Regions from separate parts of the Actinoplanes sp. NPDC049598 genome, predicted to be linked through region 2. Evidence: predicted binding sites of a transcription regulator. Region 2 holds the regulator's gene; each other region holds the start of a gene.

Region 1 (9,798 bases), on a different contig from region 2:
TGTTCACCGGCCCGCTGCGGGCCGATCTCGACCCGGCCGGCGACGGCCGGCTGCCGGCGGCGCTGCACGCGGCCGCGGCCACCGACATCGTCGAGGCCCTGCCCGACGGTCTCGACAGCGAGGTCGCCGAGCGCGGCCGGTCCTTCTCCGGCGGCCAGCAGCAACGGCTGCGGCTGGTCCGCGCGCTGGTCGCCGACCCCGACACGCTGGTGTTGGTCGAGCCGACCAGCGCCGTCGACGCCCACACCGAGGCCCGGATAGCCGATCGGCTGGTCACCGAGCGCGCCGGGCGCACGACCGTGATCTGTACGTCCAGCCCGCTGGTGCTCGACCGCACCGACCGGGTGATCTATGTGGAGGGTGGCCGGGTGGTCGCCACCGGCACCCACCGCGCGTTGCTGGCGGGGGAGCCCCGCTACGCCCGGACGGTTCTGCGAGAGGACGCGGCGTGAGCAATCTTCTGCCGGTGGCCGACACGACCCAGGTCCGGCGGTACGCGCGCGACCTGTTCCGGCGCTACCCACGGGCGCTGGGCGTCGCGGTCGGGCTGCACGTGCTGGGCGCGGTGGCCGGGCTGGTCGGGCCGCGCCTGCTGGGCGACCTGGTCGAGGCGATCCGGCACGGCGAGGGCGTCGGCGCGGTCGACAAGCTGGCCGCGCTGATCGCCGGTTTCGTTGTGCTGCAAGCGATCCTGGTCCGCTTCGCCCACCTGGCCTCGGCCCGGCTCGGTGAGCGGGTGCTGGCCCGGCTGCGCGAGGAGTTCGTCGACCGGGTGCTCGCCCTGCCGCTCTCCACGGTGGAGCGGGCGGGCTCGGGTGACCTGCTGACCCGCACCACGCGCGACGTGGACGCGCTGTCGCGGTGCGTGCGGCTGGCCGTGCCCGAGACGATGATCGGCTTGATCACGGTGGTGCTGGTGGTGGCGGCGCTGGTGGTGGTCACGCCGGTGCTGGCGCTGCCGCTGCTGGTCGCCGTGCCGCTGCTCGTGGTCGGCACCCGGTGGTACTTGCGCCGCGCCCCCGCCGGATATCTCAATCAGAACGCGGCGTACTCGACGGTGACCGACGGGCTGGCCGAGACGGTGGAGGGCGCCCGGACCGTCGACGCGCTGCGCCGGCAGCGACAGCGGATCGAGCGCTCCGACGCCGATCTGCGGAAGAGCTGGCTGGCCGAGCGGTACACGCTGTTCCTCCGGATGGTGTGGTTCCCGATCGTCGAGGCGGCCTATGTGCTGCCGGTGGTGTCCACCCTGATCGTCGGTGGTTGGCTCTACCTGCGTGGCAGCGTCTCGCTGGGGCAGCTCACGGCCGCGGTGATCTACGTGCAGATGCTGATCGACCCGCTCGACCGGCTGCTGGGCTGGCTCGACGAGCTGCAGATCGGCGGGGCGTCCCTGGCCCGTCTGCTCGGCGTGGTCGACGAGGAGCCGCCGCAGCCGCGCGCGCCGCGGACGCCGGAGGGCACCCGCATCGAGGTCAGCGACGTGCACTTCTCCTATGTGGCCGGTCGCGAGGTGCTGCACGGCATCGACCTCACGCTCGAGCCGGGGGAGCGGCTGGCCGTCGTCGGGCCGTCCGGGGCGGGCAAGTCGACGCTGGGCCGGCTGCTGGCCGGCGTGCACCAGCCGACCCGGGGCACGATCACGGTGGGTGGGGTGCCGCTGGGCGAACTCCCGCTGGACAAGCTGCGTACCGAGGTCGCGCTGGTCAGTCAGGAGCATCACGTCTTCATCGGCACGGTTCGCGACAACGTCGCCATGGTGCGGCCGGGTGCGGCCGAGCCGGAGGTCCGCGCGGCGCTGGCCGCGGTGCACGCGCTCGAGTGGGCCGAGGCACTGCCGGGTGGGCTGGAGACGATGGTCGGCTCGGGCGGTCATGCGCTGACCGCCGCCCAGGCGCAGCAGCTGGCGCTGGCCCGGCTGGTCCTGGCCGATCCGCACACGCTGGTGCTGGACGAGGCGACGTCGCTGCTCGACCCGCGGGCGGCCCGCGATCTGGAGCGGTCGCTGGCGGCGGTGCTGCACGGCCGTACGGTCGTGGCGATCGCCCACCGGCTGTTCTCGGCCCACGACGCCGACCGGGTCGCCGTGGTGGAGAACGGCCGCATCACCGAGCTCGGCTCGCACGACGAGCTGGTCGCGGCCAACGGCCCCTACGCCGCGCTCTGGCGCTCCTGGCACGGCGAGCGCGTCCCCGACTCGGCGGAAGAGGAGGCGGCCGCCGCCCGCTGACCCGCGCAAAAGGGCGCACCCCGGAGGGTGCGCCCTGATGTGTTGCGGATGGATCAGAAGCCGGGGCCGTGCTGGTGGCCGTGGCCACCGTGGCTGTGGCCGTGACCGCCGGCGGCGGCGGGCTCCGGCTCGGCCGGCTTGTCGACCACGAGGCTCTCGGTGGTCAGCAGCAGGCCGGCGATCGAGACGGCGTTGGAGACCGCGTTGCGGGTCACCTTCACCGGGTCGAGGATGCCGGCCGCGGCCAGGTCGACGTACTCGTCGGTGGCCGCGTTGAGGCCGTGGCCCCAGCCCAGCTCGCCGACCTTGCCCACCACGACGTAGCCGTCGTGGCCGGCGTTCTGCGCGATCCAGCGCAGCGGCTCCACCAGCGCCTTGCGGACGATCGAGACACCGATCGCCTCCTCGCCGGTCAGGCCGAGGCCGCCGTCGAGCTCCGTCGCCACCTGGGCGAGGGCGGCGCCACCGCCGGGCACAGTGCCCTCCTCGACGGCCGCCTTCGTCGCTGCGATGGCGTCCTCGATGCGGTGCTTGCGCTCCTTCATCTCGACCTCGGTGGCCGCGCCGACCTTGATCACCGCGATGCCGCCGGAGAGCTTGGCCAGCCGCTCCTGGAGCTTCTCGCGGTCCCAGTCGGAGTCGGACGCCTCGATCTCCTTGCGGATCTGCGAGACCCGGTCGGTGACCTCGGACGACTTGCCGCCACCGTCGACGATGGTGGTGTTCTCCTTGTCGACGACGATGCGCCGGGCGGTGCCCAGCGACTCGAGGCCGACCTGGTCGAGCTTGTAACCGAGCTCGGGGGCGATCAGCTCGCCACCGGTCGCGATCGCGAGGTCCTGCAGGATCGCCTTGCGGCGGTCACCGAAGCCGGGCGCCTTCACCGCGGCGACCTTGATGGTCTTGCGGAGGGCGTTCACGACCAGGGTCGAGAGCGCCTGGCCCTCGACGTCCTCGGCCACGATCAGCAGCGGCTTGCTGTTCTGCAGCACCTTCTCCAGCAGCGGGAGGAGCTCCTCGATGCTGGAGATCTTCTGGGTGGTGAGGAGGATGTACGCGTCCTCCAGCACCGCCTCCTGCGACTCGGCGTCGGTCACGAAGTTCGGGGAGATGAAGCCCTTGTCGAACTGCAGACCCTCGGTGACCTCGAGCTCGGTCGCCATGGCCGAGCCCTCCTCGACGGTGATGACACCGTCGCGGCCGACCCGGTCCATCGCCTCGGCGATGAGCTCGCCGATGGTGGCGTCCTGGGCCGAGATGGTGGCCACGTTCGCGATCGCCTTGTGGTCGGCGACCTCGACCGCCTTGCCGAGCAGCGCCTGCGAGACGTGCTCGGCGGCCTTGTCCATGCCCCGCTTGAGCGAGATGGGGCTGGCGCCCGCGGTGACGTTGCGCAGACCCTCGCGCACCAGCGCCTGGGCCAGCACCGTGGCCGTGGTGGTCCCGTCGCCGGCGACGTCGTTGGTCTTGGTCGCCACCTCCTTGACCAGCTGGGCGCCGAGGTTCTGGTACGGGTCGGTGAGCTCGATCTCCTTGGCGATGGTGACACCGTCGTTGGTGATCGTGGGAGCGCCGAACTTCTTGTCCAGGACGACGTTGCGGCCGCGCGGGCCGAGGGTGACCTTGACCGTGTCGGCGAGCGCGTTGACGCCGTGCTCGAGCAGGTGGCGCGCGTCGTCCGAGAAGCTGAGAATCTTCGCCATGTTTAAGGTCCCTTCACGCACCACCGCCCTGGCCCGTGATCACGGGCCAGGGCGGTAAGCACTGTCAGTAGGTCACTTCTCGATGACCGCGAGGACGTCGCGGGCGGAGAGCACCAGGTACTCCTCGCCGGCGTACTTGACCTCGGTGCCGCCGTACTTCGAGTAGAGAACCGTCTCGCCGACCTTGACGTCAACCGGGATGCGGTTGCCCTTGTCGTCGATGCGGCCGGGGCCGACAGCGAGGACGGTGCCCTCCTGCGGCTTCTCCTTGGCGGTGTCGGGGATCACGATGCCCGACGCCGTGGTCGTCTCAGCCTCGTTCGCCTGGACCACGATGCGGTCCTCGAGCGGCTTGATCGCAACCTTTGTCGCGGTAGTCACGGGCATACCCTCCTGGGTACAGGTTTTCGCCGGTCAAGGTGATGGCCGGTCTGATGCCTCATGCCACCGGGCGGGGCCGTCGTCGCGGGTGCCGGTCCGCCTGGTGCCTCACCGCGCGCCCGGATGGTCGCACGGCTGGCACCCTCGTGATGAGAGTGCTAATCGGAGATTAGGCCGGAACTAGCACTCCGTCAACCAGAGTGCCAATGAAGTCGCGCGGGGGAGAATGCCTGCGTGACTGCGGAATCGACGGCCCGGCTGCGTACGCCCGAAGGGGTGAAGGCGCTGGACAGCGCCCTGGAGGTCGCCGGGAGTGACCCGCTCGCGGCCGCCTCGGCGCTGCGGGCCCGCGGGGTGCCGCCGGAGCTCGCGGCGGCCGCGCTCACCCAGGTCGAGTTGCGGCGCCGGGCGGTGGCCAAGTTCGGCCCGGACGCGGCGTCGATGTTCTTCACCCGGGCCGGGCTCGAGCAGGCGACGCGATCGGTCGTCGCCGAGCGGCGGGCGAGGCGACTCGCGGCGGCCGGAGTCACGACCCTGGCTGATCTGGGCTGCGGGCTCGGCTCGGACGCCTTGGCGGCGGCGCGGGCCGGCATTCGGGTGTACGCGGTGGACGCCGACCCGGAGACGGCCGCGATGGCCGCCGCCAACGCCGAGGTTCTGGGCCTGGATGTACGCGTCGAGTGCGCCGACGCCACGTCGGTGCCGGTGGAGAAGTACGACGCGGTCTTCGCCGACCCGGCCCGCCGCCGGGCCGGCCGCGGCCGGGTTTTCGACCCGAAGTCGTATTCGCCGCCGTGGGACTTCATCGCCGCCCTGCCCGAACGGGTGCCGCACACGGTCCTCAAGCTCGCCCCCGGCATCGACCACGATCTGCTGCCGCCCGGTGCCGAGGCCGAGTGGGTGAGCGTCGACGGCGACCTGGTCGAGGCCGCTTTCTGGTGCGGCCCCCTGGCCGAAGTGCCCCGCCGAGCCACCCTTCTGCGTGAGGGCACGCGGTGGGAGCTGAGCGGGACGGGCGGTGAGAAGGCGCCGGTGGGCAGGCCGGGGGCGTTTCTCTACGACCCTGACCCGGCGGTGGTGCGGGCGCATCTGGTGGCTGAGCTGGCGGAGGTCGTTGGTGGGCGGTTGGGGGATCCCGAGATCGCCTATCTGTACACCGACGAGGCGGTCGATACGCCGTTTGCCCGGCGGCTGGAGGTGACCGATGTGGTGCCGTTCTCGCTCAAGCGGCTGCGGGCGCTGCTGCGCGAGCGCGGGGTCGGGCGGCTGGAGATTCGCAAGCGCGGGTCCGCGCTCGAGCCGGAGCAGCTTCGCAAGGATCTGCGGCTGGCCGGGCCGAACGGGGCCTCGCTCGTGCTGACCCGGGTCGCGGGGGCGCCGACTGCCCTCTTGTGCCGTCCGCTGTGACCCCATCGGGCACGAGTAGCGTTCGCGCCATGGCGAAGAAGGCCGCTGCCGGGACGCCGGCCACCGCGTTGCTCACCGCGCAGAAGGTCGAGCACACGCTGCATCCCTACGACGTTTCGCCGGATGCGCCCAACTATGGCGCGCTGGTCGCGCAGGCGCTGGGGATCGAGCCCGGGCGGGTCTTCAAGACGTTGATCGCCGAGGTGGACGGCGGCCTGGTGGTGGGGGTCGTGCCGGTCACCGGCGACCTCGATCTCAAGGCGCTCGCGCACGCCGCCGGCGGTAAGCGGGCCGTGCTGGCCGACCGGGCCGCGGCCGAGCGGAGCAGCGGTTACGTGCGCGGCGGGATCAGCCCGTTGGGGCAGCGTAAGAAGCTGCCGACCGTCGTTGACGACTCGGCGCCCGCGCTTGATCTGATGTTCATCTCCGCGGGCCGGCGGGGCCTGCAGGTGAGCCTCGCCCCGGGCGATCTCATTCGCCTCACCGACGCGATAACCGCCCATATCCGGACATAGCACGCACCATGCGCAGGCCGTTACGACAACGTTACGCGGCGGGTGGATCTTTCTCCCGAGAATGGTCCAGATCGGGCATCGTACTGACTTAGCGTCACGTGGTGAGCGTCGTAAGCGATCATGACGGATCGGCCCCCGGGGCTTCACCAGGGCCGAAATCCCTGTATCACCGCCGTGTTGCCGGATTGTTATGCCAGGTTACGAGATCGGCTGGCGTCACCGCTTGTGCTACCGGCCGCAACGGGAATACGTTGCCGGACACAACAAACTAGATCCTGATCACACGGCGTCTCGGGGAGCGACACTCCCGACAGCGCAGAACATCGAATCCGATCGAAGGCCCGGATTTACCCGAAAGGACACAAGGAATGCGTAAGGGACTGTTCGCCCTTGCCGCGGTTGGCCTGCTGGCCACCGGCAGCGTTGCCGCTTGCGGCGACGACAAAGGCAGCGACTCCGGTAGCGGCAGCGGCTCGAGCTCGGTGGGCAAGGTCGGCGTGATCCTGCCCGACACCAAGAGCTCGCAGCGGTGGTCCACGGACGACCCGAAGTACCTCAAGGCGGCGTTCGAGGCGGCCGGCGTTCAGGTGGACATCCAGAACGCGCAGAACGACAAGACCGCGTTCCAGACCATCGCCGACGGCATGATCTCCAGCGGTGTCAAGGTTCTGATGATCGCCAACCTCGACTCCGGCACCGGTGCGGCCGTTCTCGCGAAGGCCAAGAAGGCCGGTATCGCGACGATCGACTACGACCGCCTCACGCTGAAGGGCGGCGCGGACTACTACGTGTCGTTCGACAACGTCAAGGTCGGCGAGCTGCAGGGCCAGGGCCTGGTCGACTGCCTGACCGAGAAGAAGTACACCAAGCCGGTCGTCGCCGAGCTCAACGGCTCCCCGACCGACAACAACGCGACCCTGTTCGCCCAGGGTTACGACTCGGTCCTGAACCCGAAGTACGCGGACGGCACCTTCACCAAGGGCCCGAACCAGTCGGTTCCGGAGTGGGACAACGCCCAGGCCGGCACGATCTTCGAGCAGATGCTGACCTCGAACAAGCAGATCAAGGGCGTCCTCGCGGCGAACGACGGTCTCGGCAACGCGGCCATCGCGGTGCTGAAGAAGAACAAGCTCAACGGCCAGGTCCCGGTCACCGGCCAGGACGCCACCGTTCAGGGCCTGCAGAACATCCTCGCCGGCGACCAGTGCATGACGGTCTACAAGGCGATCAAGAAGGAGGCCGACGCGGCTTCCGAGCTGGCGATCGCCCTGGCCAAGGGCCAGAAGCCGACCACGGCCACCGGCACGACCAAGGACCCGGAGTCGGGCGCCTCGGTTCCGTCGGTGCTGCTGACCCCGCAGGCCATCACCAAGGCCAACGTCAAGGACGTCATCGCGGACGGCTTCGTCACCAAGGACCAGATCTGCACCGCGGCCTTCGCCAAGGCCTGCACCGACGCGGGCATCAGCTGACCCCAGCTTGATGTCGGGCTTTGCCCGAAATCCTGACGACGGCGCCGTTCGCTTCCGATAAAGGAAGCGGGCGGCGCCGGACTCAGGTGCCCCCACCCCTGCCGCCCCGGCCACCCCCGCCGTGGGCGGCAAACCGGTCACTCAGCGAAGGAGAAACACCGTGGCCGCGACACCCCTCTTGGAGCTCAGCGGGATCAACAAAGGCTTCGGTCCCGTTCAGGTCCTGCACGACGTCGGCCTGAGCGTCTACCCCGGCGAGGTCACCGCCCTCGTCGGCGACAACGGCGCCGGCAAGTCGACGCTCGTCAAATGCATCAGTGGCATCTACCAGATCGACTCCGGCACGGTGACCTTCGAAGGTAACCCGGTCTCGATCAGCGGCCCGAGCGACGCCTCGGGTCTCGGTATCGAGGTCGTCTACCAGGACCTCGCGCTCTGCGACAACCTGGACGTGGTCCAGAACATGTTCCTCGGCCGGGAGAAGAAGCGCGGCATCGTCCTCGACGAGCCCACCATGGAGCAGATGGCCGGCGACGCGCTCGCCAGTCTGTCGGTGCGCACCCTGAAGTCGCTGCGGCAGCTGGTCGCCAGCCTCTCCGGTGGGCAGCGGCAGACCGTGGCGATCGCCAAGGCCGTGCTCTGGAACTCCAAGGTCGTCATCCTGGACGAGCCGACCGCCGCTCTCGGCGTGGCGCAGACCGCCCAGGTGCTCGAACTGGTCCGCCGCCTGGCCGACAACGGCCTCGGCGTCGTGCTGATCTCGCACAACATGAACGACGTGTTCGCGGTCTCCGACCGGATCGCCGCCCTCTACCTCGGCCGCATGGCGGCCCAGGTCAAGACGACCGACGTGACGCACTCGCAGGTCGTCGAGCTGATCACTGCCGGTCGCAGTGGCAACATCGGACTGCCTCCCGAGAAGCCCGCGGACTTCAACGGCGACGCCGTCGACATCACGCCGGGAGGCGACAAGTGAGCACCACCACGACCACCACGGCCGGCGGCGTCAAGGTCGTCAAGCCGACCGTGAACAGCTTCGTCCGGGACTACTGGGGCCGCGTACGCGGCGGTGACCTGGGCGCCCTGCCGGCCATTCTCGGCCTGATCGTGTTGAGCCTGATCTTCGGCATCTCGACCGACACGTTCTTCAGCGGCCTGAACTTCGCGAACCTGTTCAACCAGAGCGCGCAGGTCGTCTTCATCGCCATGGGCCTGGTCTTCGTCCTGCTGCTGGGCGAGATCGACCTGTCGGCCGGTTTCGCCTCCGGCGTCTGCGGCGCGGTCGTCGCCATCCTGCTGACCAACCACGGCTGGGAGTGGTACACGGCCATCCCGGCCGCGCTGGTCACCGGTCTGGTGATCGGCTTCGTGCTCGGCTTCCTGGTCGCGAAGATCGGCATCCCGTCGTTCGTCGTCACGCTGGCCGCGTTCCTCGGCTTCCAGGGCCTGCTGCTCGTGCTCCTCGGTGGCGGCACCAACATCTCGACGAGCAACGAGTTCTTCAACTCCCTCAACAACGACAACCTGTCTGTTGCCTGGAGCTGGATCCTCACCGTCGTCGCGATCGTCGGCTACGCCGCGGTGCAGCTGCTCAACCTGCGCAGCCGGGCCAAGCGCGGCCTGGTCACCGACCCGATCGGCATCGTTGCGGCCCGCGTCGGCGGTCTGGCCGTCCTGCTGATCGTGGCGACCGCGATCCTCAGCCAGGAACGCGCGATCAACCCGGCGATCAACTCGCTCAAGGGCGTGCCGATCGTCGTCCCGATCCTGGGCGTCTTCCTGGTCCTGTGGACGTTCGTCCTGGGCCGTACGGCCTACGGCCGGCACGTCTACGCGGTCGGTGGCAACACCGAGGCCGCCCGCCGGGCCGGCATCAAGGTCGACCGGATCCGCATCTCGGTCTTCGTGATCGGTTCGTTCATGGCGTCCATCGGCGGCATCATGGCGGTCAGCCGGGCCAGCTCGGTCGACCCGAACACCGGTGGCAGCAACATCCTGCTCTACTCGGTGGGCGCGGCCGTCATCGGCGGCACCAGCCTCTTCGGCGGCAAGGGAAAGATCATCAACGCCGTCATCGGTGGTGCGGTGAT
Region 2 (9,798 bases):
AACTGACGCTGCGCGGCCGCCTCCTGGCCGACGCGGTCATCCGCGACGTGGTCTGAACAGCCGGGCCCCCGTGCCCGGCCCCATCACTTGATGAGATTCAGCGACATCGGGTAGTTGTACGGCTCGTTGTTGCCGGCCTTCACGCCGGCGATGATGCCGAAGATGATGGCGATCAGCGCGGCTGCCGCGATGATGATGAAGCCGATGCCCAGGCAGGACGTGACCCAGCCGATCAGCGTCACGATCGACCAGGTGATCTGGAAGTTCAGCGCCTTGACCGACTCGGCCCGGACCACCGGGGACTGGTTGCCCTTGGCCAGCAGCGCGATCAGCGGGGCGATCCAGCCGGCGAGGCCGCCGCCCAGGAAGGCCGCCGCGGCGCCGCCGAAGTGGGCCACGAGGATCCAGGTGCGGTCGTCCTGCGTGGGGCCGTAGCCGCCATAACCTTTGTCGTATCCCGGCGGGGGCGGCGGGTAGCCGGGCGGGGGGCCGTAGCCGGGAGGCGGTGAGCCGGGCGGCGGGCCGTAGCCGGGAGGCGGGGAGCTGGGCGGCGGGCCGTAGCCGGGAGGCGGGGAGCTCGGCGGGGGGCCGTAGCCGGACGGGGGGTTGTACGGCGGGGGTGTCGATCCCGAAGTCGGGTCGTTAGGGGCATAAGGGTTGAACGGCCTGGTGGGGTCATTCGGGGTGGGCTCACCAGGCGGGCGAGGCGGTTCAGTCATGGCTGACACGGTAGAGCCGCACCTCAATGGGGTCGAGGCGACATGCTGATCTTGTGGATGAACAGACGAGTCCGCTCGATCATCGCGTTGCCGTCCGCGGCGACGTAGACTGGCACTCGGTCTGCCGGAGTGCCAAATTTGTGGGGGAGGGGTCATATGAGTCTCGATGACCGCAAGCTCGAGGTGCTTCGGGCGATCGTCGAGGACTACGTCGAGACGCAGGAACCCGTCGGGAGCAAGGCGCTGGTCGAGCGCCACCAGCTCGGCGTCTCCCCGGCCACCGTGCGCAACGACATGGCGGTGCTCGAGGAGGAGGGCTACATCCGGCAGCCCCACACCAGCGCCGGCCGTGTGCCCACCGACGCCGGCTACCGGCTGTTCGTCGACCGCCTGTCCAAGGTCAAGGCGCTGAGCCCGGCCGAGCGGCGGGCCATCGAGCGGTTCCTGATCGGCGCGGTCGACCTGGACGACGTCGTGCACCGCACGGTGCGGCTGCTCGCCCAGCTCACCCGCCAGGTCGCCGTCGTGCAGTACCCGTCGCTGGCCCGCTCCTCGGTGCGCCACCTCGAGCTGGTGCCGATCTCCACCACGCGCCTCATGCTGGTGATGATCGCCGACACCGGCCGCGTCGAGCAGCGCCTGGTCGAGCTGCCCGGGCCGGTCCCGGCCGACGACGTCACCGACCTGCGCCGCCGCGTCAACGAGAAACTCGCCGGCAAACGGCTGGCCGACACCCCGCCGCTGGTGCAGGGGCTCGTCGACGACTGCGCGCCGGAGAGCCGGGCCACCATGGCCTGCCTCGCCTCGGTGCTCCTCGAGACCCTGGTCGAGCGCAGTGAGGAACGCCTCGCCTTGGCCGGCACCGCTAACCTGACAAGGGGTGGCGTGCTGGACTTCCAAGGCACGCTGCGACCTGTCCTCGAGGCCCTCGAGGAAGAGGTCATCCTGCTGAAACTGATCGGCGACCTGGAGCCGAGCACCACGCGGGTCCGGATCGGTGACGAGAACGAGATCGACAACCTCCGGTCGGCGTCCGTGGTCAGCACCGGTTACGGCCCCGGGGCGACGATCGTCGGTGGGCTCGGTGTGCTCGGCCCCACCCGGATGGACTACCCCGGCACCATCGCGACCGTGCGCGCGGTGGCACGCTACGTGGGCGACCTTCTAGCACAAAACTGACGAGGATTGCGGAGCCCGTGGCCAAGGACTACTACGGCATTCTCGGCGTGAGCCGGGAAGCCACCGACGACGAGATCAAGCGCGCCTACCGCAAACTGGCTCGGCAATATCACCCGGACGTCAACCCGGACCCGGAAGCGCACGAGAAGTTCAAGGACATCAACGCGGCGTACGAGGTCCTCTCCGACGACCAGAAGCGGCAGATCGTCGACCTGGGCGGCGACCCCCTCGCGCCCGGCGGCGGCATGGGCCCCGGTGGTCCCGGCGGGGCCGGTGGCCCGTTCGTCGGCTTCCAGGACATCATGGACGCCTTCTTCGGCACGGCCGCGGGAGGCGGCGCCCGGGGCCCGCGCCCGCGCACCCGGCCCGGCGCCGACGCGATCCTGCGGCTCGAGCTCGACCTGGTCGAGACCGCCTTCGGCGTCGAAGCGCCGATCACGGTCGACACCGCGGTGCTGTGCACCCAGTGCTCCGGGGCGGGCACGGCGCCGGGCACCCACCTGGCGACCTGTGAGACGTGCGCCGGCCGCGGCGAGGTGCAGAGCGTCCAGCGCACCTTCCTCGGCCAGGTGGTCTCCTCCCGCCCCTGCGCCACCTGCCAGGGCCACGGCACGGTCATCCCGCACCCCTGCCCGACCTGCGCCGGCGACGGCCGCGTCCGCACCCGCCGCTCGCTGACCGTGAAGATCCCGGCCGGCGTCGAGGACGGCATGCGGATCCGCCTGGCCCAGCAAGGGGAGGTCGGTCCCGGCGGAGGAACCCCCGGCGACCTGTACGTGGAGATTCACGAACGCCCGCACGACGTGTACAGCCGCAAGGGCGACGACCTGCACTGCCGGGTCACCCTGCCGATGACGGCGGCCGCGCTCGGCACCCGCCTGACCATCAAGACCCTCGACAGCGAAGAGGGCATCGAGGTCAAGCAGGGCACCCAGCCGGCGAGCACGCTGCGCATCCGCGGCAAGGGCGTGCCCCACCTGCGGGGCCAGGGCCGGGGCGACTTGTTCGTGCACCTCGACGTCAAGACCCCGACGAAGCTCACCGCCGACCAGGAGCGCATGCTCCGTGACTTCGCCAAGACCCGCGGCGAGGACGTGGCCGAGCTGAGCAAGCAGGGCGGCTTCTTCAGCCGCATGCGAGACGCTTTCAACGGCCACTGAGCCACCGCCTGTAGTCGCCTCACTCGGCCGGGCCTACCCGCAGGCCCGGCCGTTCGTGGGCGCCGGCCGTTCGTAGGTGCCGGCCGTTCGTGAGGCCGACCGTTCGTGAGGGCCGACCGTTCGTGGGCCCCGGCCGTTCGTGGGGCAGCCGTTCGTGGGGCAGCCGTTCGTGGGGCAGCCGTTCGTGGGGCGGCCGTTCGTGGGGCGGCCGTTCGTGGGGGCGGCTTCGCGCGTGCCCCTCGGGGTGGGGCGGCCGTTCGTGGGGCGGCCGTTCGTGGGGGCGGCTTCGCGCGTGCCCCTCGGGGTGGCGCCGCCGAAACTGCGGTCAGCCGTCGAGGCGGCCGCGGGCCCGCTCGATGAGCAGGGGAAGCAGCTCGGCCCGCCAGGTGTCGAGGTGCACAGCACCGCTGGAGACCCCGCCGTGAGCGAACTCCTCCCGAACGACCCACGGACTCGTCTCCGCGGCGAGATCGACACTGACCAGCCGATCGAACTCGGCATAGAGCAGCCGCTCGACCTCACCGGCCGAGGGCGGCAAGTAGGTCGTGGCCAGCCGCTCGGCCATCGCCCGCCACACCCAGGGGTCACCACGGAGCCCCCACCGCGGCGGCTCGGGATCGAAGAGCTCGGACACCACCTTCATGAAATTCACTCATACCCGCCGATGAGCCGGGTCATGCCCGGGTTTGCGCAGTCTGGAACCGCGCCGGTCGGCGCCCGCTCGTGGCGGCCGGCGATGGCCCGCGCCGGCCCCTCCGGCCTGCGTCGGCCCCTCACGGCCTGCGTCGGCCCCTCCCGGCCTGCGTCGGCCCCTCCCGGCCTGCGTCGGCCCCTCCCGGCCTGCGTCGGCCCCTCCCGGCCCTCGGCCCCCAGCCCCCGGCCCCCGGCCCTTAGCCCTCGGTCCTCCCGGCCCGCGTCGGCTGGCGTTGGCTCAGGCGGTGATCGCCGGGACGGCGGCGAGGCGGGCGTAGTCGGCGCTGATGTTGGCGGCGGTGCGCAGCAGGTGGGGCAGGTGCTTCTCGACGAGCGTCTCCACCGTCGTCTCGGCGGCGTGCACGGTCACGTTGATCGCCGCGATCACCTGCCCGTTGCCGTCCCGCACACCCGTGGCGACGGACCTTATCCCGGGTGCCAGATCCTGGTCGGCCAGCGCCCAGCCCCGGGCCCGCACCTCCAGCAGCGCGGTCATGAAGGCGTCCATGGTCGGCCGGTACTTGGCCACGATCCCGGACCGGGACTCCTCGGCGAGGATCGCGGGCACGTACTTGGGCTCCTTTGCGGCCAGGAGCACCTTGCCCATCGACGTCGCCGGGGCGGGGAACCTCGTCCCGATCGAGACCGCCAGCGTCACGATCTTGGGCACCGCCACCCGGGCCACGTAGACGATGTCGCTGCCGTCGAGCTGGGCCATCGAGGTCGACTCACCGGTGAGCCCGACGAGCTCCTCCATGTGCGGGCGAGCCACTTCCCAGAGGTTCAGCGAGTTCACGTACGCCATGCCCAACTCGAGGACGCGCGGGGTCAGGGCGAAGCCGCGACCCTCGCTGCGCGCGTAGCCGAGCGCCTCGAGAGTGAGCAGCATGCGCCGCACGGTGGGCCGGGCCAGGCCGGTCTCGGCCGCGATGTCGCTCAGGGTCATCGACGGCCGGCCCGGGCGGAAGGAGCGCAGGACGTCGAGGCCGCGCGCCAGGGCCTCGATGAAGTCGGGCCCCGTGCCCCTCCCGGTGTCGGTCATCTCCTAATGCTTCCACTGCGCCGAACCGGCGTCCCACTCGGTGTACTGGTACGGGTTCTCGCGGATCGCGGTCTCCGGCACGTCGGGATTCATCCCGCGCCGCCAAGCCTCCTCGCCCATCGTCTCGCGGAGGTAGTCGACGGTCGCCTCGACCTTGGCCCGGGCCGCGGCCAGGTCGACGCCGACGAGCCGGCCGTCCTGCTTGACGACCTTGCCGCCGACCAGCACGGTGTGCACGTCACCGCGCTGGGCCTGGAACGCGACGTGCCCGTACGGGTGGAGGACCGGGAACATCACGGGTGACGCGTCGTTCTTGATCAGCACGATGTCGGCCTGCCGGCCCGGGGTGAGCGCGCCGAGCTGCGAATCCAGGCCGAGGGCACGGGCGCCGCCGCGGGTCGCCCAGTCGACGACGTGCTCGGCCCGCAGGTGGGCGTGGGTCACCGTCTCCTGCTTGGAGTGGGCCTCGAGGTGCTCGCGGGATCGGTCGGCGCCGAGGGTGGTGCGCATCGCCGAGAACAGGTCGCCGCTCCACCAGACGCTGGTGTCCATCGACAGGGAGACCGGGATGTCGTGGTGGCGCAGCTGGAAGGTGGGCGGGTAGCCCTGGCCGGCGCTCTGCTCGCTCTCGGTGGAGACCGAGACCGAGCCGCCGGTGGCGGCGATCCGGTTGTACGAGTCGTGGGTGAGCGTGGCGGCGTGCACATACACGTTGCTCGGGCCCATGAAGCCGTTCTCGTGCATGAGCCGGATGCCGTCGTCGTTGGTGGCGCCCCAGACACCGGCATGCGTGGTCACGGCCACGCCGAGCTCACGCGCGACCTCGAACGCCGCCTTCTCCGGGAAGGCCGGGTCGCCGGTGACGTCGAAGGCCATCTGGAAGCCGGCGAGCTTGCCGCCGTCGATCCGGCGGCGGTAGAAGTCGCGGAACGCGTCGGAGGTCGCCCACTCCCACGGGCCCTGCTGGATGTTGCCGTAGGCCAGGACGAACCGGCCCGGCACCGCCTCGAGCGCGTCGACCGCGGCGTCGGCATGGTCGGCGCTCTGCAGACCGTGGGACCAGTCGACTGTGGTGGTGACGCCGGCGTCGATCGCCTCGATCGCGGCCAGCAGGTTGCCGGCATGGATGTCCTCGGGACGGAAGAGCTTGCCGGACTCGAGGTAATACCAGACGAAGTACTGCGTGAGGGTCCAGTCGGCGCCGTAGCCGCGCATGGCGGTCTGCCACATGTGCCGATGGGTGTCGATCATGCCCGGCATGATCACGCCGCCGGAAGCGTCGATCTCCAGGGCGCCCTCGGGCGCGGTGAGGTCTGGACCGACCTCGGCTATGCGGCCGTCGACCACGAGCACGTCGGCGCCGGGAAGAACAGTGTGTGAGTCGTCCATCGTCAGAACCAGGCCGTTGCGGAGGATCACCGGCCGACTGTCAGCGCTCATCGGAACCTTCTCTCGGACGCTCGTCCGCCATGCGGACATCGAGTTCGCGTCAGTCTTCTCCCGGCCTCTTCGCGGTGTCAATGGTTTGTTTCTGGCAGATCAACAAGGCGTTGACAGGGTGCAGATCTTGGTCAAGGGTGGTTGGGCGGACAGATGTCCGCAGGACGGCGGTTGGGATCGATGGGACCTTTGAACGGCTTGCTGGTGGCGGACTTCTCACGAATCCTCGCCGGGCCTTACGCGACGATGCTGCTGGCCGACCTGGGCGCGCAGGTGATCAAAGTGGAGGGTCCGGGCGGCGACGACACGCGTACGTGGATGCCGCCCACGCGCGACGACGTCTCCACGTACTACCTGGGGATCAACCGCAACAAGCGCTCGATCGCGCTCGACCTCAAAAACCCGGACGACCTGGCCGCCGCGCGCGAGCTGGCCCGCCGGGCCGATGTGCTGATCCAGAATTTCCGCCCCGGCGGCCTGGCCCGCTTCGGCCTTGATTACGAGTCCGTGTCCGCGGCCAACCCGGCGATCGTCTACGCGAGCATCAGCGGCTTCGGCCCGGGTGCCGGGGCCGACCTGCCGGGGTACGACTTGATGATCCAGGCCATCTCGGGCCTGATGAGCCTGACCGGCGACCCCGAGGGGCCGGCCTACCGCGCCGGCATCTCGGTCTTCGACGTGATGGCCGGCATGCACGCCAACATCGGCATTCTCTCCGCTCTGCATCACCGCGGTGAGAGCGGGCGCGGTCAGCACGTCGAGGTCAACCTGCTCAGCTCGGCCCTCTCCGGCCTGGTCAACCACTCCAGCGGCTACGTGGCCGGCGGCACGGTGCCGTACCGGATGGGCAACGCGCACCCCAGCCTGTTCCCGTACGAGCCGTTGCCCACCGCCGACGGCGAGCTCATCGTCATCGCCGGCAACGACGGGCAGTTCCGCAAGCTGTGCCAGGTGCTCGGCCTGCCCGACCTGCCGTCCGACCCGCGCTTCGGGCGCAACCAGGACCGTACGGCGCACCGGGCCGAGCTGCGGCCGCTGCTCGTGGAGCGGCTGACGACCCGGACCAAGGACGAGTGGTTCCGCGACCTGATCGCGGCCGGCGTGCCCTGCGCCCCGATCAACACGATCGACGGCGGCGTGGCGATGGCCGAGGAGCTCGGGCTCGACCCGGTCGTCACCGTCGGCGGCGTGCCCGGCGTCCGCAACCCCATCACCTTCTCCGGCACCCCGGCGCGGTACGAGTTGCCGCCGCCCGGACTGGACCAACACGGCGAGGAGATCCGCAAGTGGCTGAGGAGCTGAGCTTTCCTACGGGCATCGGCACGTCCACGCCGACGAGCATCTCGCTGCTCGGCCAGGATCTGGCCGCCGACCTGATGGGCAAGGTCGGCTTCGGCGAGCTGGCCTACTGGCTGGTCGCCGGGCGCCGGCCCACTCCCGGCGAGGTGCGGGTCTTCGAGGCGGTGCTCGTGGCGCTGGCCGATCACGGCTTCACCCCGACCGCGATCGCGGCCCGTCTCACGTACCTCTCGGCGCCGGAGGCCCTGCAGGGCGCCCTCGCCGCCGGGCTTCTCGGCGGCGGCTCGCGCTTCCTCGGCGTGACCGAGGATTGCGGCCGCTTCCTGGCCGAGACCCTGATCGCCGCCGGGACGGAGCGCGACTACGACGCCATCGCGCTGGAGGCGGTGCGCAAGGCCAAGGAGCAGGGGCGGTTCGTCCCCGGCCTCGGCCATCCGGTGCACAAGGAGCAAGACCCGAGGACCCCGGTGCTGATCGGCATCGCGGAGCAGGAGGGGCTGCGCGGGCCGCACCTGCGGCTGTTCGAGGCCATCGGGCGCGTCCATCCGCAGGTGCTCGGTCGCAAGCTGCCGCTCAACGGGGCCGGGGTGTGCGGCGCGGCGCTGGCCGACCTCGGGCTCCCCACCGACCTGCTGCGGGGCTTCGCCCTGCTGGCCCGGGCGGCCGGTCTGCTCGGGCACCTCGCCGAGGAGCGCCGCCGGCCGCTCGGCATGGAGATCTACAAAACCGTCGACCGTAACGCCGTCTACGAGCCCCGAGAGGACTGACTATGGCCAGCATCGTCGCGGTCATCGCCTCCACCCACCATCCCTTCTACTACCGGGCCAGCACGGCGACGGGCGAGGACCGGCCGCCCTTCGCCGACGAGTGGACCCGCAAGATCCTGGCGTTCCGCGAGACGCTCACCCGGGCCAACCCGGACGTGCTGGTGATGGTCGGCTCCGACCACTTCCACCAGCTCTGGCTCGACAACATGCCGCAGTTCCTGGTCGGCAAGGCGCCGTTCTACGACGCCAACTGGTACAACGAGGAGCGCGAGTTCGGCCTGCCCAAGATGCTGCTCAAGGGCCAGGAGGACCTCTCGGCCCACGTGCTGCGGGCCGGTCTCGACGCCGGCTTCGACCTGGCGTTCAGCAACGAGCTGCGGATCGACCACAGCATCACCTGCCCGATCATCACGCTGCGGCCCGAGGCCGACCTGCCGATCGTGCCGATCTACACCAACATCTTCGCGCCGCCGCTGCCCCAGCCGAAAAGGTTCGTGCAACTCGGCGCCGCGATCCGGGAGATCGTGGAGTCGTGGCCGTCGCACCTGCGGGTGGCGATCATCGGCACCGGTCACCTGTCGCTCGAGCTGGGCGGGCCGCGGCAGTTCGGGCCGCACGGGCCCGACCCGGAGTTCGATCAGCGGGCCGTCGAGTGGATCGCCACCGGCGACCTCGACAACTGCCTGCGGGAGGTGACGCTGGACAGCCTGCACTCGCCCGGCAACGCCACCCATGGCTTCATGGATTTCATGCTGATGATGGGCGTGGCCGGGGCGGGGGCGAAAGCCGACCACGTCGACACGCTCGACCTGTTCCACACGATGGAGGCCTACTTCACCTGGTATCCGAACGGGGCCCCGGCATGACCGACTGCACCGGAGCGAGCGGAGCGGGTGGAGGGCCAGGAGGGCATGCCAAAGGAGGCTCAGCATGAGCAAGTACCTGCTGAACAAGTTCCTGTACACGGTGGACCGTGACCCGGAGCTGGTGGAGCGCTACCGGGAGGAGCCACGCGAGTTGGTCACGTGGTGGGAGCAGGAGCGCGCCAATTCGGTGCTCAACTGCCACACCGGTGAGGCGAGCACGTGGCTGCGCTTCGAGGACGCCGAGCGGGAGGCGTTGATCGCGCACGACCACGTGCGGCTCTTCGAGCTCGGTGCGCATCCCTTCCTCACGCTGACGCTGTTCATTGCGATGTTCGAGCGCGACAACACCGAACCGCTGGAATATCAGAAAGCGTTCGGGATGCGGCTGGCTCACTTCGCGATGCCGTACCCGGACATCGCGACATGATCCGCGCGGCCGTGCTGACCGTGTGCGGGTCACCGCCCGCGCCGTCGGAGCGGCCCGCGCCGGCGCCCGGCGACGGCCTCGTGCCGATCACGGTGTCGGCCGCGCCGATCACACCGCTCGACCTGCTCTGCGCCTCGGGCACGAGCTACTTCGGAACGCCGGCGACCCCGTACGTGCCGGGGGTGCAGGGCGTGGGGCATCGCGTT
Region 3 (9,798 bases), on a different contig from region 2:
GCACGGCTACGCGGCCGGCGGCTCGGTCGGTCGCCCGCACATCGCCCAGGCGCTGATCCGGGCCGGGCTCGTGCGGACCACAACCGAGGCGTTCCATTCGCAGTGGCTGGGCGCGCGTTATTTCGTACCGAAGGCGGACCTTGACGTTTTCGAGGCCGTGCGGGCGGTGCGGGCGGCCGGTGGGGTGACCGTCTTCGCCCACCCACGGGCCACAGTCCGGGGCCGCGTGGTCCCCGACCGGCTGATCGTGCAGCTGGCCGAGGCCGGATTGTTCGGGCTCGAGGCCGATCACGAGGACCACTCGCCCGAGGAGCGCGCCCACGTGCGGGCCCTCGCCGAGGACCTCGGCCTGGTCGTGACGGGATCGTCCGACTTCCACGGCACCCACAAGACGGTCCGGCTGGGTGCCTTCCTGACGGCACCTTCGGCGTACGAGAAGATCGCGTCCGCCGCCACCGGAGTGCCTGTGCTGGGGTGACGCTGACCGCATGGAACTGCGGGGCGGCGCTCCGGACCCCTACCTTGTTCGGGTGAATCTCAAGTTCCTCGGCGAGGTCTTCGTGACCCTCTTGGTGATCGTCGACCCACCCGGCATGGTGCCGGTCTTCCTCGCGCTGACCGGCACGATGGCGGCCCGGGACAGGGTCCGGGCCGGGACCCAGGCCGTCCTGCTCGCGCTCGGCGTGATCGTCGGCTTCGCGGTGGCCGGGCAGACCCTGCTCGACTACCTCCACGTGCAACTTCCGGCCCTGCAGGGCGCCGGTGGTCTGCTCCTCGTGCTGGTCGCGCTGCAGCTGCTCACCGGCAAGACCGACGAGCCCGCCGAACAGGGCGGCACCAGCAACGTGGCGCTGGTCCCCCTCGGCACGCCGCTGCTGGCCGGGCCGGGCGCGATCGTCGCCACCATGCTGTTCGTGCAGCGTGCGGAGGGCTTCGACGAATACCTGGTGATCGCCATCGGCATCCTGCTCGTCATGATCACCGTCTGGGTCGTGCTCCGGTTCTCCGGCGTTATCGTCAAGCTGCTGCGCCCGGCCGGCATCGAGGTCCTGACCCGCATCGCCGGTCTGCTGCTGGCCGCGATCGCGGTGCAGCTGATCGCCGACGCGGTCGCGGCCTTCGTGGAGATGTACGCCGCCGCGTTCTGACTCGGTATCTGTCGTACCGGGCTGGCAGGATTGCTCCGTGCCTCCCACCAGATCCCGTGCCGGCGTCCCCGAGCAGCTCGGCTTCGACGGCATGCCCGAGCGGCTCTTCGTGTGCACCCCGAGCAAGCTGGGCACCTATGTCGACTGCCCCCGGCGGTACAAGTACTCGTATGTCGAGCGCCCCAGCCCGCCCAAGGGCCCGCCGTGGGCGCACAACTCGCTGGGCGCCAGCGTCCACACCGCGCTGAAGAACTGGTACGGCCTGCCACCCGGCCAGCGGGAGCCGAGCGTGCTGCCCAGGCTCCTCAAGAGCACCTGGGTCCGCGAGGGCTACCGCGACGTCGACCAGGAGAGGGCGGCCTACCGCGCGGCGCTGGGCTGGCTCGAGACTTATGTGGCCGGCCTCGACCCGCAGGACGAACCGCTCGGCGTCGAGCGCACGGTGGCCGCCAAGACGGCCGTCCTCGCCCTGAACGGCCGCGCCGACCGCATCGACTCGCGCCCCGGCCCCAACGGCCCCGAGGCCGTGATCGTCGACTACAAGACCGGCCGCACCGGCTCCGACGCCGACGACGCCCGCGGCTCGCTGGCCCTCGCCCTCTACGCCTACGCGGCCCAGCGCGTCTTCCGCCGCCCGAGCTACCGCGTCGAGCTGCACCACCTGCCCACCGGCACGGTCGCCGCCCACGAGCACACCGAGGAGTCCCTGGCCCGCCAGCTCCGCCGCGCCGAGGACACCGCCCGCGACATCATGGCCGCCGAACGAGCCGTCGCCGCCGGCGCCGACCCCGACACCGAGTTCCCCACCACCCCCGGACCCCTGTGCGGCTGGTGCGACTTCCGCAAAATCTGCCCCGCCGGCTCCGAGATGCCCGCCAAGGAGCCGTGGGCCGCCGTCGCCCACCTCACCCCTTGACCAGCCCTTCAGCCCACCAGCCGGCGACTCTCCGTCCCCGGCTTCCCGACCCTCGGCCCCGGCCCTCAGCTCGCGACCTTGCCTGGCCCGCGGCCCGGCAATCTGGCCCTGGGCCCGGGCCCTCAGCTCTCGGCTTCGCCTCGGCCCGCGGCCCGGCAACGTGGCCCTGGGCCCGGGCCCTCAGCTCGGCTTCGCCTCGGCCCGCGGCCCGGCAACCTGGCCCTGGGCCCGGGCCCTCAGCTTGGCTTCGCCTCGGCCCGCGGCCCGGCAACCTGGCCCTGGGCCCCCGCCCTCAGCTCGGCTTCGCCTCGGCCCCCGGCCCGGCAACCTGGCCCTGGGCCCGGGCCCTCAGCTCTCGACCTTGCCTGGCCCGCGGCCCGGCAACCTGGCCTTCGAGCCCAGCTTTCGACCCTTCCCCCCGGACCCATAGCCCCCTCCACCCCCATCGGGAGCGGGGTGGCGGGCGAGGGGGTGATCAGGCGGCGGCGGTTTGGGTTCGGGCCAGGGCGGCCTGGCGCATGGAGCTGTCGCGGTAGCGGCGGGGGAGGGTGGCCAGGACGGTGGACATGAGCAGGCGCAGGCCGCGGATGGAGAGGTCGGCTGTCATGTCGGTGGTGGGCCAGCCGGGGGCGCCGTAAAGACGGCGGGCCCAGGGCGGGAGCAGGGCGGCGGCGGTGGTGGCGATGCCGAGATAGGCCCAGCGGGCCGGGCCCAGGGTCAGGCCCAGGCGGAGAGCGCGTGGACCCCAGGTGTCGGGAACGGGCGGGACCGTCAGGAAGAGGGCGGTCTCGGCGGTGTCCTTGGTCATGCCCAGTTCGGGGCGGACAGCCTCGTAGTAGGCGGCCACCTCGGCCGCGGTGGACGGCACGGTGGACGGGTCCAGGCCGACCAGCTCGGCGGCCTTGAGCTGCTCGGTGTAGTAGCGGTCGACCTCGTCCGCGGTCAGTCGCAGACCGGCGCGGGTGGCCGTGGTCAGGAACGACTCGACCTCGGTCACGTGGACCCAGCGGAGCAGGTCGGGCTCGTCGATACGGAACGTCTCACCCGTGGCCGGGTCGACCGCGGTCATCTTCGAGTGCAGGCGGCGCAGGCGGCTGGAGGCCAGCTCGACCTCGTCCGTGCTGCCGTAGATCACCGTGGCCACATAGGCCGACGTACGGCTGAGACGGCCCCACGGGTCGGCCCGGTAGCCCGAGTTCTGGGCGACGCCCGCGACGGCGCGCGGGTGCAGCGCCTGCAGATAAAGCGAGCGGAGACCGCCGAGCATCAGGATCGGCTCGCGGTGCAGCTTCCAGGTGACCGAATCCGGTCCGAACAGCCCGACATCGCTCATGACATCCAGACTGCCACGGCGCCCGGCGAAAGTTGAACCTGTTCAGATATCGAAATTCAGGCCTCGTCGGCGTGCTGTCGCTGGCAGGCCGGGCACAAACCCCAGAACGTCACCTCGGCCTCATCCAGCTGGAAGCCGTGGTTGTGGGCCGGGGTGAGGCACGGCCGCTCGTCCACCACGCAGTCGACGTCGGCGATCTCGCCGCAGCCCCGGCAGACGATGTGGTGGTGGTTGTCGCCGACCCGGGCCTCGTAGCGGGCCGGGCTGCCGGCCGGTTCCAGACGGCGGGCCAGGCCGGCCCGGGAGAGGGCGCCGAGCACGTCGTAGATCGCCTGGGTCGACACCGAGTCGAGGCGGACCCGGGCTTGCGCGGCGATCTGCTCGACGTCAAGGTGGCCGCCGCCTGTGAGGATCTCCAGCACGGCGAGGCGCGGCTTGGTGACCCGGAGGCCGTGCTCACGCAGCAGGTCTTCACCCTTAGGCATCGGTCAATGACAGCACGGTTAGGGGTGATTCCCCAACAGTTGTGCCCCGAAAGACCTGCGGAGAGGTGAACCGTGGCGGGTCAAAGGGTGTAAGCGGACTCGAGGAAGTTTGCGTCGTCAGATACTTCTAAGCTGGCGGCCGACCAGTTCCATGAGGAGGCTTCGTGTTCGACCAGATCAACGGCCTGCCGGTGCATGCGCTCGTCCTGCATGCCGCGGTGGTGTTCGTTCCGCTGCTGGCCCTCGCGGCCGTCGTCTACGCGCTGGTGCCGCGGTGGCGTCCCAAGCTGGGCTGGGCGCTGGCGCTGCTCGCGGTGGCCGCCCCGGTCGCGACGTTCGTGGCGAAGGAGTCGGGCACCGAGCTCTACAACCGCCTGATCGGCCAGGGCATGAGCGGCCCCGGCAAGGAAATCCTGGACGACCACATGGGCTTCGGCACCCGCACGTTCTGGTTCACCCTGGCCCTTGGCGTGGCCAGCCTCGTCCTGGTCGCCCTCACCTGGCGCCGCACCGGCCGCCTCCCCTTGATCGGCGAGGCCGCCGGCGCCGTGGTTCTGGTCGTCCTGGCCGTGATCTCCGGCTACTACGTCTACAAGACCGGCGATTCAGGCGCCACCGCAGTCTGGGGCACCTACTAACCGCAGTCTGGGGCACCTACTAACCGCAGTCTGGGGCACCTACTAAAAGCGGCACACCCGCTAAAAGCGGCACACCCGAAGCGCCGGGTGGTGGCACCAGCCACCGCCCGGCGCTTCGGGTGTGCCCAGCACACCGAGCCGGGCTGAGACCGCGTCAGCCCCGCGAGGGCACCACGCCCAGCGCGCCCCTCTGCGAGGGCGCCGTGCCGAGGGCCGCGTGACCGTACGAGAGCGCGAGCCGACTGCCGCCCGCCGGGTGGCGCCCCCGTCGCGCCGGCTGGAGGCGGGCCCAGGGGGGTGGTGGTGGCGCCGGGCCGGATGGTGGCAGGCCCAGGGCGGTGGTGCCGGGCCGGATGGTGGCGGGCCCAGGGCGGTGGTGCCGGGCCGGATGGTGGCGGGCCCAGGGCGGTGGTGCCGGGCCGGATGGTCGCGGCCCAGGGCGGTGGTGCCGGGCCGGATGGTCGCGGCCCAGGGCGGTGGTGCCGGGCCCGATGGTCGCGGGCCCAGGGGTGGGGGTGCCGGGCCCGGGTCATGGCGGGCCCAGGGGTTGTGGTGCCGGACCGGCTGATGGCTTCCCGGCGGGTGCTGGTGCCGTGACGGCGGGGGTGCTGCGCCACGCCGGGTCGGGGGTGGGGTGGCGCGTCGAGTAGGGCGGGGCGGGTGGGTCAGAAGATGGCTCGGGCGCAGAGTAGACAGATGAGGATCAGGGCGATGGCGCCCGCGACCAGGCCGACGCCGTAGGTGAGGGTGCGGGCTGAGCTCTCGGACTCGTCCAGGGCGTCCATGTCCTGGCCGGGCATGGCGCGTGGGGGTGGGGGCTGGGAGATCGTGGGCGGGCGCCAGTTGCCCGACGGGGGTGCGGGCTTCGGCGGACCGGGATAGCTCGGCTCCGGCTTCGGGGTGGGCTCGGCAGGGTCAGGGGACGGACCGGGCACGGGAGAGTCAGGATCCGGTCGCTGCCAGTAAGAGTCGTCCGGGACGCCGGTGGGGCTGCTCACGTTCACCGACGGTACAGCCGAAGGGGGAAGACTTCCGCAGCGGCGCGGGCCTACCCTCTTAGGCGTGGACATCCTGGATGAGCCCGAGCGCGACTTGGACGGCGAACGCGAGGTCGATTTCGAGTCCGAGGAGGCGCCCGTCCTCCCCGATCAGACCCGGGACGACACCGAGCGCGGCTGGGGCGAACGCTCCTCCGACAACGACGAGCGCCTGCTCGAGGACCGCCCGCCCCACTGGTGAGCGCGCGGCCGGCACGGCTGGGCGCACGACGTACGGCTTCGCGACCCGAGACCCGACTCGGCCGGCACAGGTCAGCCGGGGCGGATGAGGACGGCGAAGCCGTGGTTCGGTGTGGCCACCGCATGCTCGGCCTCGGTCGGCGGCAGGGCCAGCAGCAGGCCGCCGGTAGTGGGGTCGGACGCCCCGGTCACGGTGAGGACCAGCGCGGCGGCCGCGACCGAGGTCGTGGCGCCCTTGTCGTCGACCCGTAGCAGGTCGACCCGGTTGCCCGGCTTCACCAGCGCGAGCGCTGTGGGGTCGGCCAGGCGGATGGGAACGCCGACGGTGCCGGAGGGCACGACGGCGTTGCCAGGCCCCGCGGCGTTGTCTGGCCGCGCGGCGCTGCCCGGCCTCGCGGCAGCGGAGTCTCCCGGCGGGTCAACGGCGGAGTCGGCCGGCGGGAGCGTGGCTGAGCCGTTCGGCGTCGCTGGAGTGCCGTCGGCTGGGAAGGCCCCGGAGGCGGACGGGCGCACGACAACTGTGTCCGTGGCGGGCTCACACGCCTCCGGGGGTGACCACGACAGCAGGGCGGCGAGGCTCAGCAAGGCCGCGACCGCTGCGAGGCGGAACAGCGTGCCGCGGGCCGGCCGGCGGCGCCGCACGGGATCCAGGCGCCCTTCGCCGCTGTCGCGGCCGGCTTGCCCGTGCGGTGGGGGAAGTGCCTTCCCGAGCCGGGACATGCTCGGTCTGGCCATCGTCCTGCTCCCTCTCGCTCGCCCTGGCGTCGTGGTCCGGCGCCGAGGCGAACGTTAGGCGGGCGGGGAGATCGCCCGCTCCGAGCCTGTGGACAGCGCGCGAATGTGGATAACCGGCGCGGTCACAGGTGATTTTGGTAGCGGTCCCGCCCCGCGACGGGTCACCGCCGGGACCGCCTGAACGCGCTGATCGAGACGCGACGCGGCCCGGGGTAGGGGCCGGGTGCGAAGGCAAGGTGCGCGGTGGGGAAGGCGCGGGCCGCGAAGACAGGGTGCGCGGTGGGGAAGGCGCGGGCCGCGAAAGACGAGGTGCGCCTCAGGAGGGCCCGGGCGTGAGGACGGGGTACGCCTGGTCGGCGCGGGGTGCGGGGCGCGGGGTGCGGGGCGCGGAGAGTCGATGAGCCCGGGGACTCCAGGAGCGCGCGGACGCAGAGCGCGGGCGATAGGGAGGGGTAGCCGCCAGCGGACGCAGAGGGCGGACGGGAAGGCGGCTGCTCGTGGACGCGACCGGACGCGCGTACGCGGGGCGCGGACCGGCGGGAAGGGCGGCTACTCGCGGACGCGGGGGCGCGGACCGGCCGGGCAGGGTGGTTGTTCGTGGGCGCACGGACGCGGGGTGCGGGTGGGCAGAGTGGCCGCTCGTAGGCGCGCGGGAATCGCGCCGGGGGTGCCGGCGCGATTCGGGGTTGGCGTCAGGAAGCGGCGGGGGCCTTCGTGCTCGACGAAGAGGACGACGAGGTGGTCGAGCTGCTGCTAGATGACGACGTCGAGGTGGTCGAGCTGGAGGACGAGTCGCTCGAGGTGGAGCTTGACGTGTCCGGCTTCTTGGTGGCGTCGCCGTTGGTGGAGGCGGACTTCTCGGCGCTCACGCTGCCGGAGCGGGAGTCGTTCCGGTAGAAGCCCGAACCCTTGAAGACGACGCCGACGGAGCTGAAGACCTTGCGGAGTTTGCCCTGGCAGTTCGGGCACTCGGTCAGCGCCGGGTCGGAGAACGACTGCACGGCCTCGAGCTGGTGGCCGCATTCGGTGCAGGCGTACTGGTAGGTAGGCACGGCTCCTCCGGATCTTTCGGCTGTTGGCACTCGCCAACTCCGAGTGCCAATGTTGCGCCATCGGAGGTCATTTCGTCCACTCGAACGGCAGGTTGAGCGTTGGGCGGACATCACGTCGGGGCCAGGAATAGCCCACCGTGCGGCGTGAGGGCCCCGTGCACGGGCCGATCATGTGGCTCCGCCGGCACCTCGTCCAGCAGCTCACCGTCGTGGAGCAGGGCCAGGACCAGCGGCGTTCGCGCGCCAAGGGGGGCGCTTGCGGGAGAGGTGTGGTCGGCGGAGGAAGGGCTGCTTGGCGGAGGGGCGCTGGGCGGAGGGGCGCTGGGCGGAGGGGTGCTGGACGGAGGGGTGCTGGGCGGAGGGGTGCTGGGCGGAGGGGTGCTGGACGGAGGGGTGCTGGGCGGAGGGGTGCTGGGCGGAGGGGCGCTGGACGGAGGGGCGCTGGGCGGCGGGAGGACGGCGAGGCGGCTCAGAACCCGGTCGTAGGAGCCGCCGCCGCGGCCCATGCGGAAGCCGTGGCGGTCGACGGCCAGGGCTGGGACCAGGACGAGGTCGGCCGAGAGGATGGCGTCGACGCCCAGGCGCGGGCCGGGGGGCTCCAGCAGGCCTCGAGGGCCGGGGACGGTCGTGCCTTCGTACGGGGCCCAGTCCAGGTCGTTGTCGGGGCGCAGCACGGGCAGCAGGACGCGGCCGTGGGCGGCCAGTGAAGCGACCAGGCCGGGGCCCCCGGGCTCGGCGCCGACGGGGACGTACGCGGCAATTGTGGTCGCCCGCTGAACCCGTACCGCCTCAAGCACTTGATCTTGAAGTTGGGCGGCCGCTGCGGCGAGGGCTGAGGGTGACATCTGACGCCTTGCCGTGAGCAGATGACTGCGGAGCGCGATCTTGCGGCGTCTCGTTTTTTCCGCGGCACCGGTTAAATCGGGCATGCAACACCCCCTTTTTAAAAGCGGCAAACGGTGCACACTATGTCAGCATCGCTCCAAAGAGGGCCACTCCCGGGAGGATGCGTGACGCTACGTGGCCGGCTCACCACGGCCTTTTTGGTGGTCGTGCTCGGTCCGGTCCTGCTCGGGTCCATCTTCGTCGCCCTGACCGTCACCACGGTGAGCCGGGACCGGACGACCGAGCGGCTCGATCGGGCCGCGACCACCGTCAGTACCAGCATTTCCGCTGCTTGCCGCCAGCTCCAGGCGGCGGCCGACGCGGTGGCGGTGGTGCCCGCGAATGACCGATCCGCGGTGGCGGGCCAGCTGATCGCGCGCGGCCTGGCCACCGGCATCGAGGTCAGCGCGCGAGAACGCCACGACGACTGGCGGAGCTGCGCCACCCCGTCCGAGGGGCCGGCCACCACCATCTCGGCCGCGGCGGTCGCCCGCGACACCACCATCACCGCAGCTCAGACCGTCGATGACGCGTTCCTGGGCCGGCTCAGTGCCGTCAGCGGGGCCCGGGTGAGCCTGACCGGCGACGGTGAAGGGCAGGTCCGGCGGATCGTTCCCGAGCCCGGGCAACCGCTGGCGATCACGCTCACCGTGCCGGCGTACAGGCCGACCTTCCTGTACGCCGTACTCCCCGCCGTCGTCCTGGCCGCGGCCCTGGCCGCCGTCCTGGTCGCCCGCTGGCTCGCCCGCACCACCACCCGGCCCCTGGGCGACCTGGCCTGGGCCGCCGGCCGGGTGGCGGACGGCGATCTCGACACCCGCGTGCCGATCCTGCGGCCGGACGAGCTGGGCCGGCTGGCGGCCACCTTCAACCGCATGACCCGCGAGTTGCAGGCGTACGTCCAGGCCCTGACCGCCAGCCGCGACCAGCTCCGCGGCCATCTGGCCATCCTCGGCGAGACCCTCTCCAGCACCCACGACCTGCAGCGCATCCTCCAGGTCATCCTGCGGACCGCGCTCGCCGCCACCGGCGCCCGGGCCGGCCTCGTGCTGCTGATCGACCCGGTGAAGGGTGAGCTGGTCGCGCAGTGCGGCGTCGGGCTGACCGGGAACTGGGACGTGCCCGACGCCGACCTGCCCCAGCGGCGGCTGACCGTCGGCCACGGGGTGCTCGGCGGGGTGGCGGCCAGCGGTGAATGGCGGCGGGGGCACGGCGAGATCGCCACCTCCGAGCCGCCGTGCCGGACGTACGTGGCCGTGCCGATCTGCGCGCCGGTCGAGGACGGCGACGAACCCGAGACCCTCGGGGTCCTGGCCCTTTACGACCGGGTCGGCGGCGACCGCTTCGACGACGCCGACCTGCGGACCC

The links. Region 2 encodes HrcA, which represses chaperone genes, less so after heat shock. Its sites were predicted from a motif close to GGTTNGCACNCTCNNNNNGAGNGTGCNAACC; they were not measured.
Region 1: groES (co-chaperone GroES) is a predicted target of HrcA. The motif match lies at 4,448-4,478, and genes of this name have one in related genera.
Region 3: AB0J66_RS10455 (FmdB family zinc ribbon protein) is a predicted target of HrcA. The motif match lies at 7,567-7,597, and genes of this name have one in related genera.

What each region holds. Positions count from the first base shown of each region.
Region 1 is NZ_JBFAOX010000009.1:160,620-170,417, forward strand. It holds gene AB0J66_RS21925 (ABC transporter ATP-binding protein) at 1-452, shown strand, start outside; gene AB0J66_RS21930 (ABC transporter ATP-binding protein) at 449-2,230, shown strand; gene groL (chaperonin GroEL) at 2,284-3,933, opposite strand; gene groES (co-chaperone GroES) at 4,006-4,320, opposite strand; gene AB0J66_RS21945 (methyltransferase domain-containing protein) at 4,549-5,721, shown strand; gene ybaK (Cys-tRNA(Pro) deacylase) at 5,751-6,236, shown strand; gene AB0J66_RS21955 (substrate-binding domain-containing protein) at 6,605-7,708, shown strand; gene AB0J66_RS21960 (ATP-binding cassette domain-containing protein) at 7,869-8,684, shown strand; gene AB0J66_RS21965 (ABC transporter permease) at 8,681-9,798, shown strand, end outside.
Region 2 is NZ_JBFAOX010000012.1:61,471-71,268, forward strand. It holds gene hemW (radical SAM family heme chaperone HemW) at 1-56, shown strand, start outside; gene AB0J66_RS26495 (DUF4870 domain-containing protein) at 84-719, opposite strand; gene hrcA (heat-inducible transcriptional repressor HrcA) at 876-1,898, shown strand; gene dnaJ (molecular chaperone DnaJ) at 1,916-3,058, shown strand; gene AB0J66_RS26510 (hypothetical protein) at 3,384-3,701, opposite strand; gene AB0J66_RS26515 (IclR family transcriptional regulator C-terminal domain-containing protein) at 3,990-4,793, opposite strand; gene AB0J66_RS26520 (amidohydrolase family protein) at 4,797-6,233, opposite strand; gene AB0J66_RS26525 (CaiB/BaiF CoA-transferase family protein) at 6,414-7,535, shown strand; gene AB0J66_RS26530 (citryl-CoA lyase) at 7,520-8,299, shown strand; gene AB0J66_RS26535 (extradiol ring-cleavage dioxygenase) at 8,302-9,165, shown strand; gene AB0J66_RS26540 (hypothetical protein) at 9,230-9,592, shown strand; gene AB0J66_RS26545 (zinc-binding alcohol dehydrogenase family protein) at 9,589-9,798, shown strand, end outside.
Region 3 is NZ_JBFAOX010000003.1:377,130-386,927, reverse strand. It holds gene AB0J66_RS10500 (PHP domain-containing protein) at 1-478, shown strand, start outside; gene AB0J66_RS10495 (MarC family protein) at 531-1,148, shown strand; gene AB0J66_RS10490 (PD-(D/E)XK nuclease family protein) at 1,240-2,064, shown strand; gene AB0J66_RS10485 (oxygenase MpaB family protein) at 2,540-3,397, opposite strand; gene AB0J66_RS10480 (Fur family transcriptional regulator) at 3,454-3,882, opposite strand; gene AB0J66_RS10475 (DUF2231 domain-containing protein) at 4,047-4,520, shown strand; gene AB0J66_RS10470 (translation initiation factor 2) at 5,186-5,518, opposite strand; gene AB0J66_RS10465 (hypothetical protein) at 5,583-5,759, shown strand; gene AB0J66_RS10460 (hypothetical protein) at 5,831-6,493, opposite strand; gene AB0J66_RS10455 (FmdB family zinc ribbon protein) at 7,186-7,545, opposite strand; gene AB0J66_RS10450 (5-formyltetrahydrofolate cyclo-ligase) at 7,656-8,474, opposite strand; gene AB0J66_RS10445 (diguanylate cyclase) at 8,556-9,798, shown strand, end outside.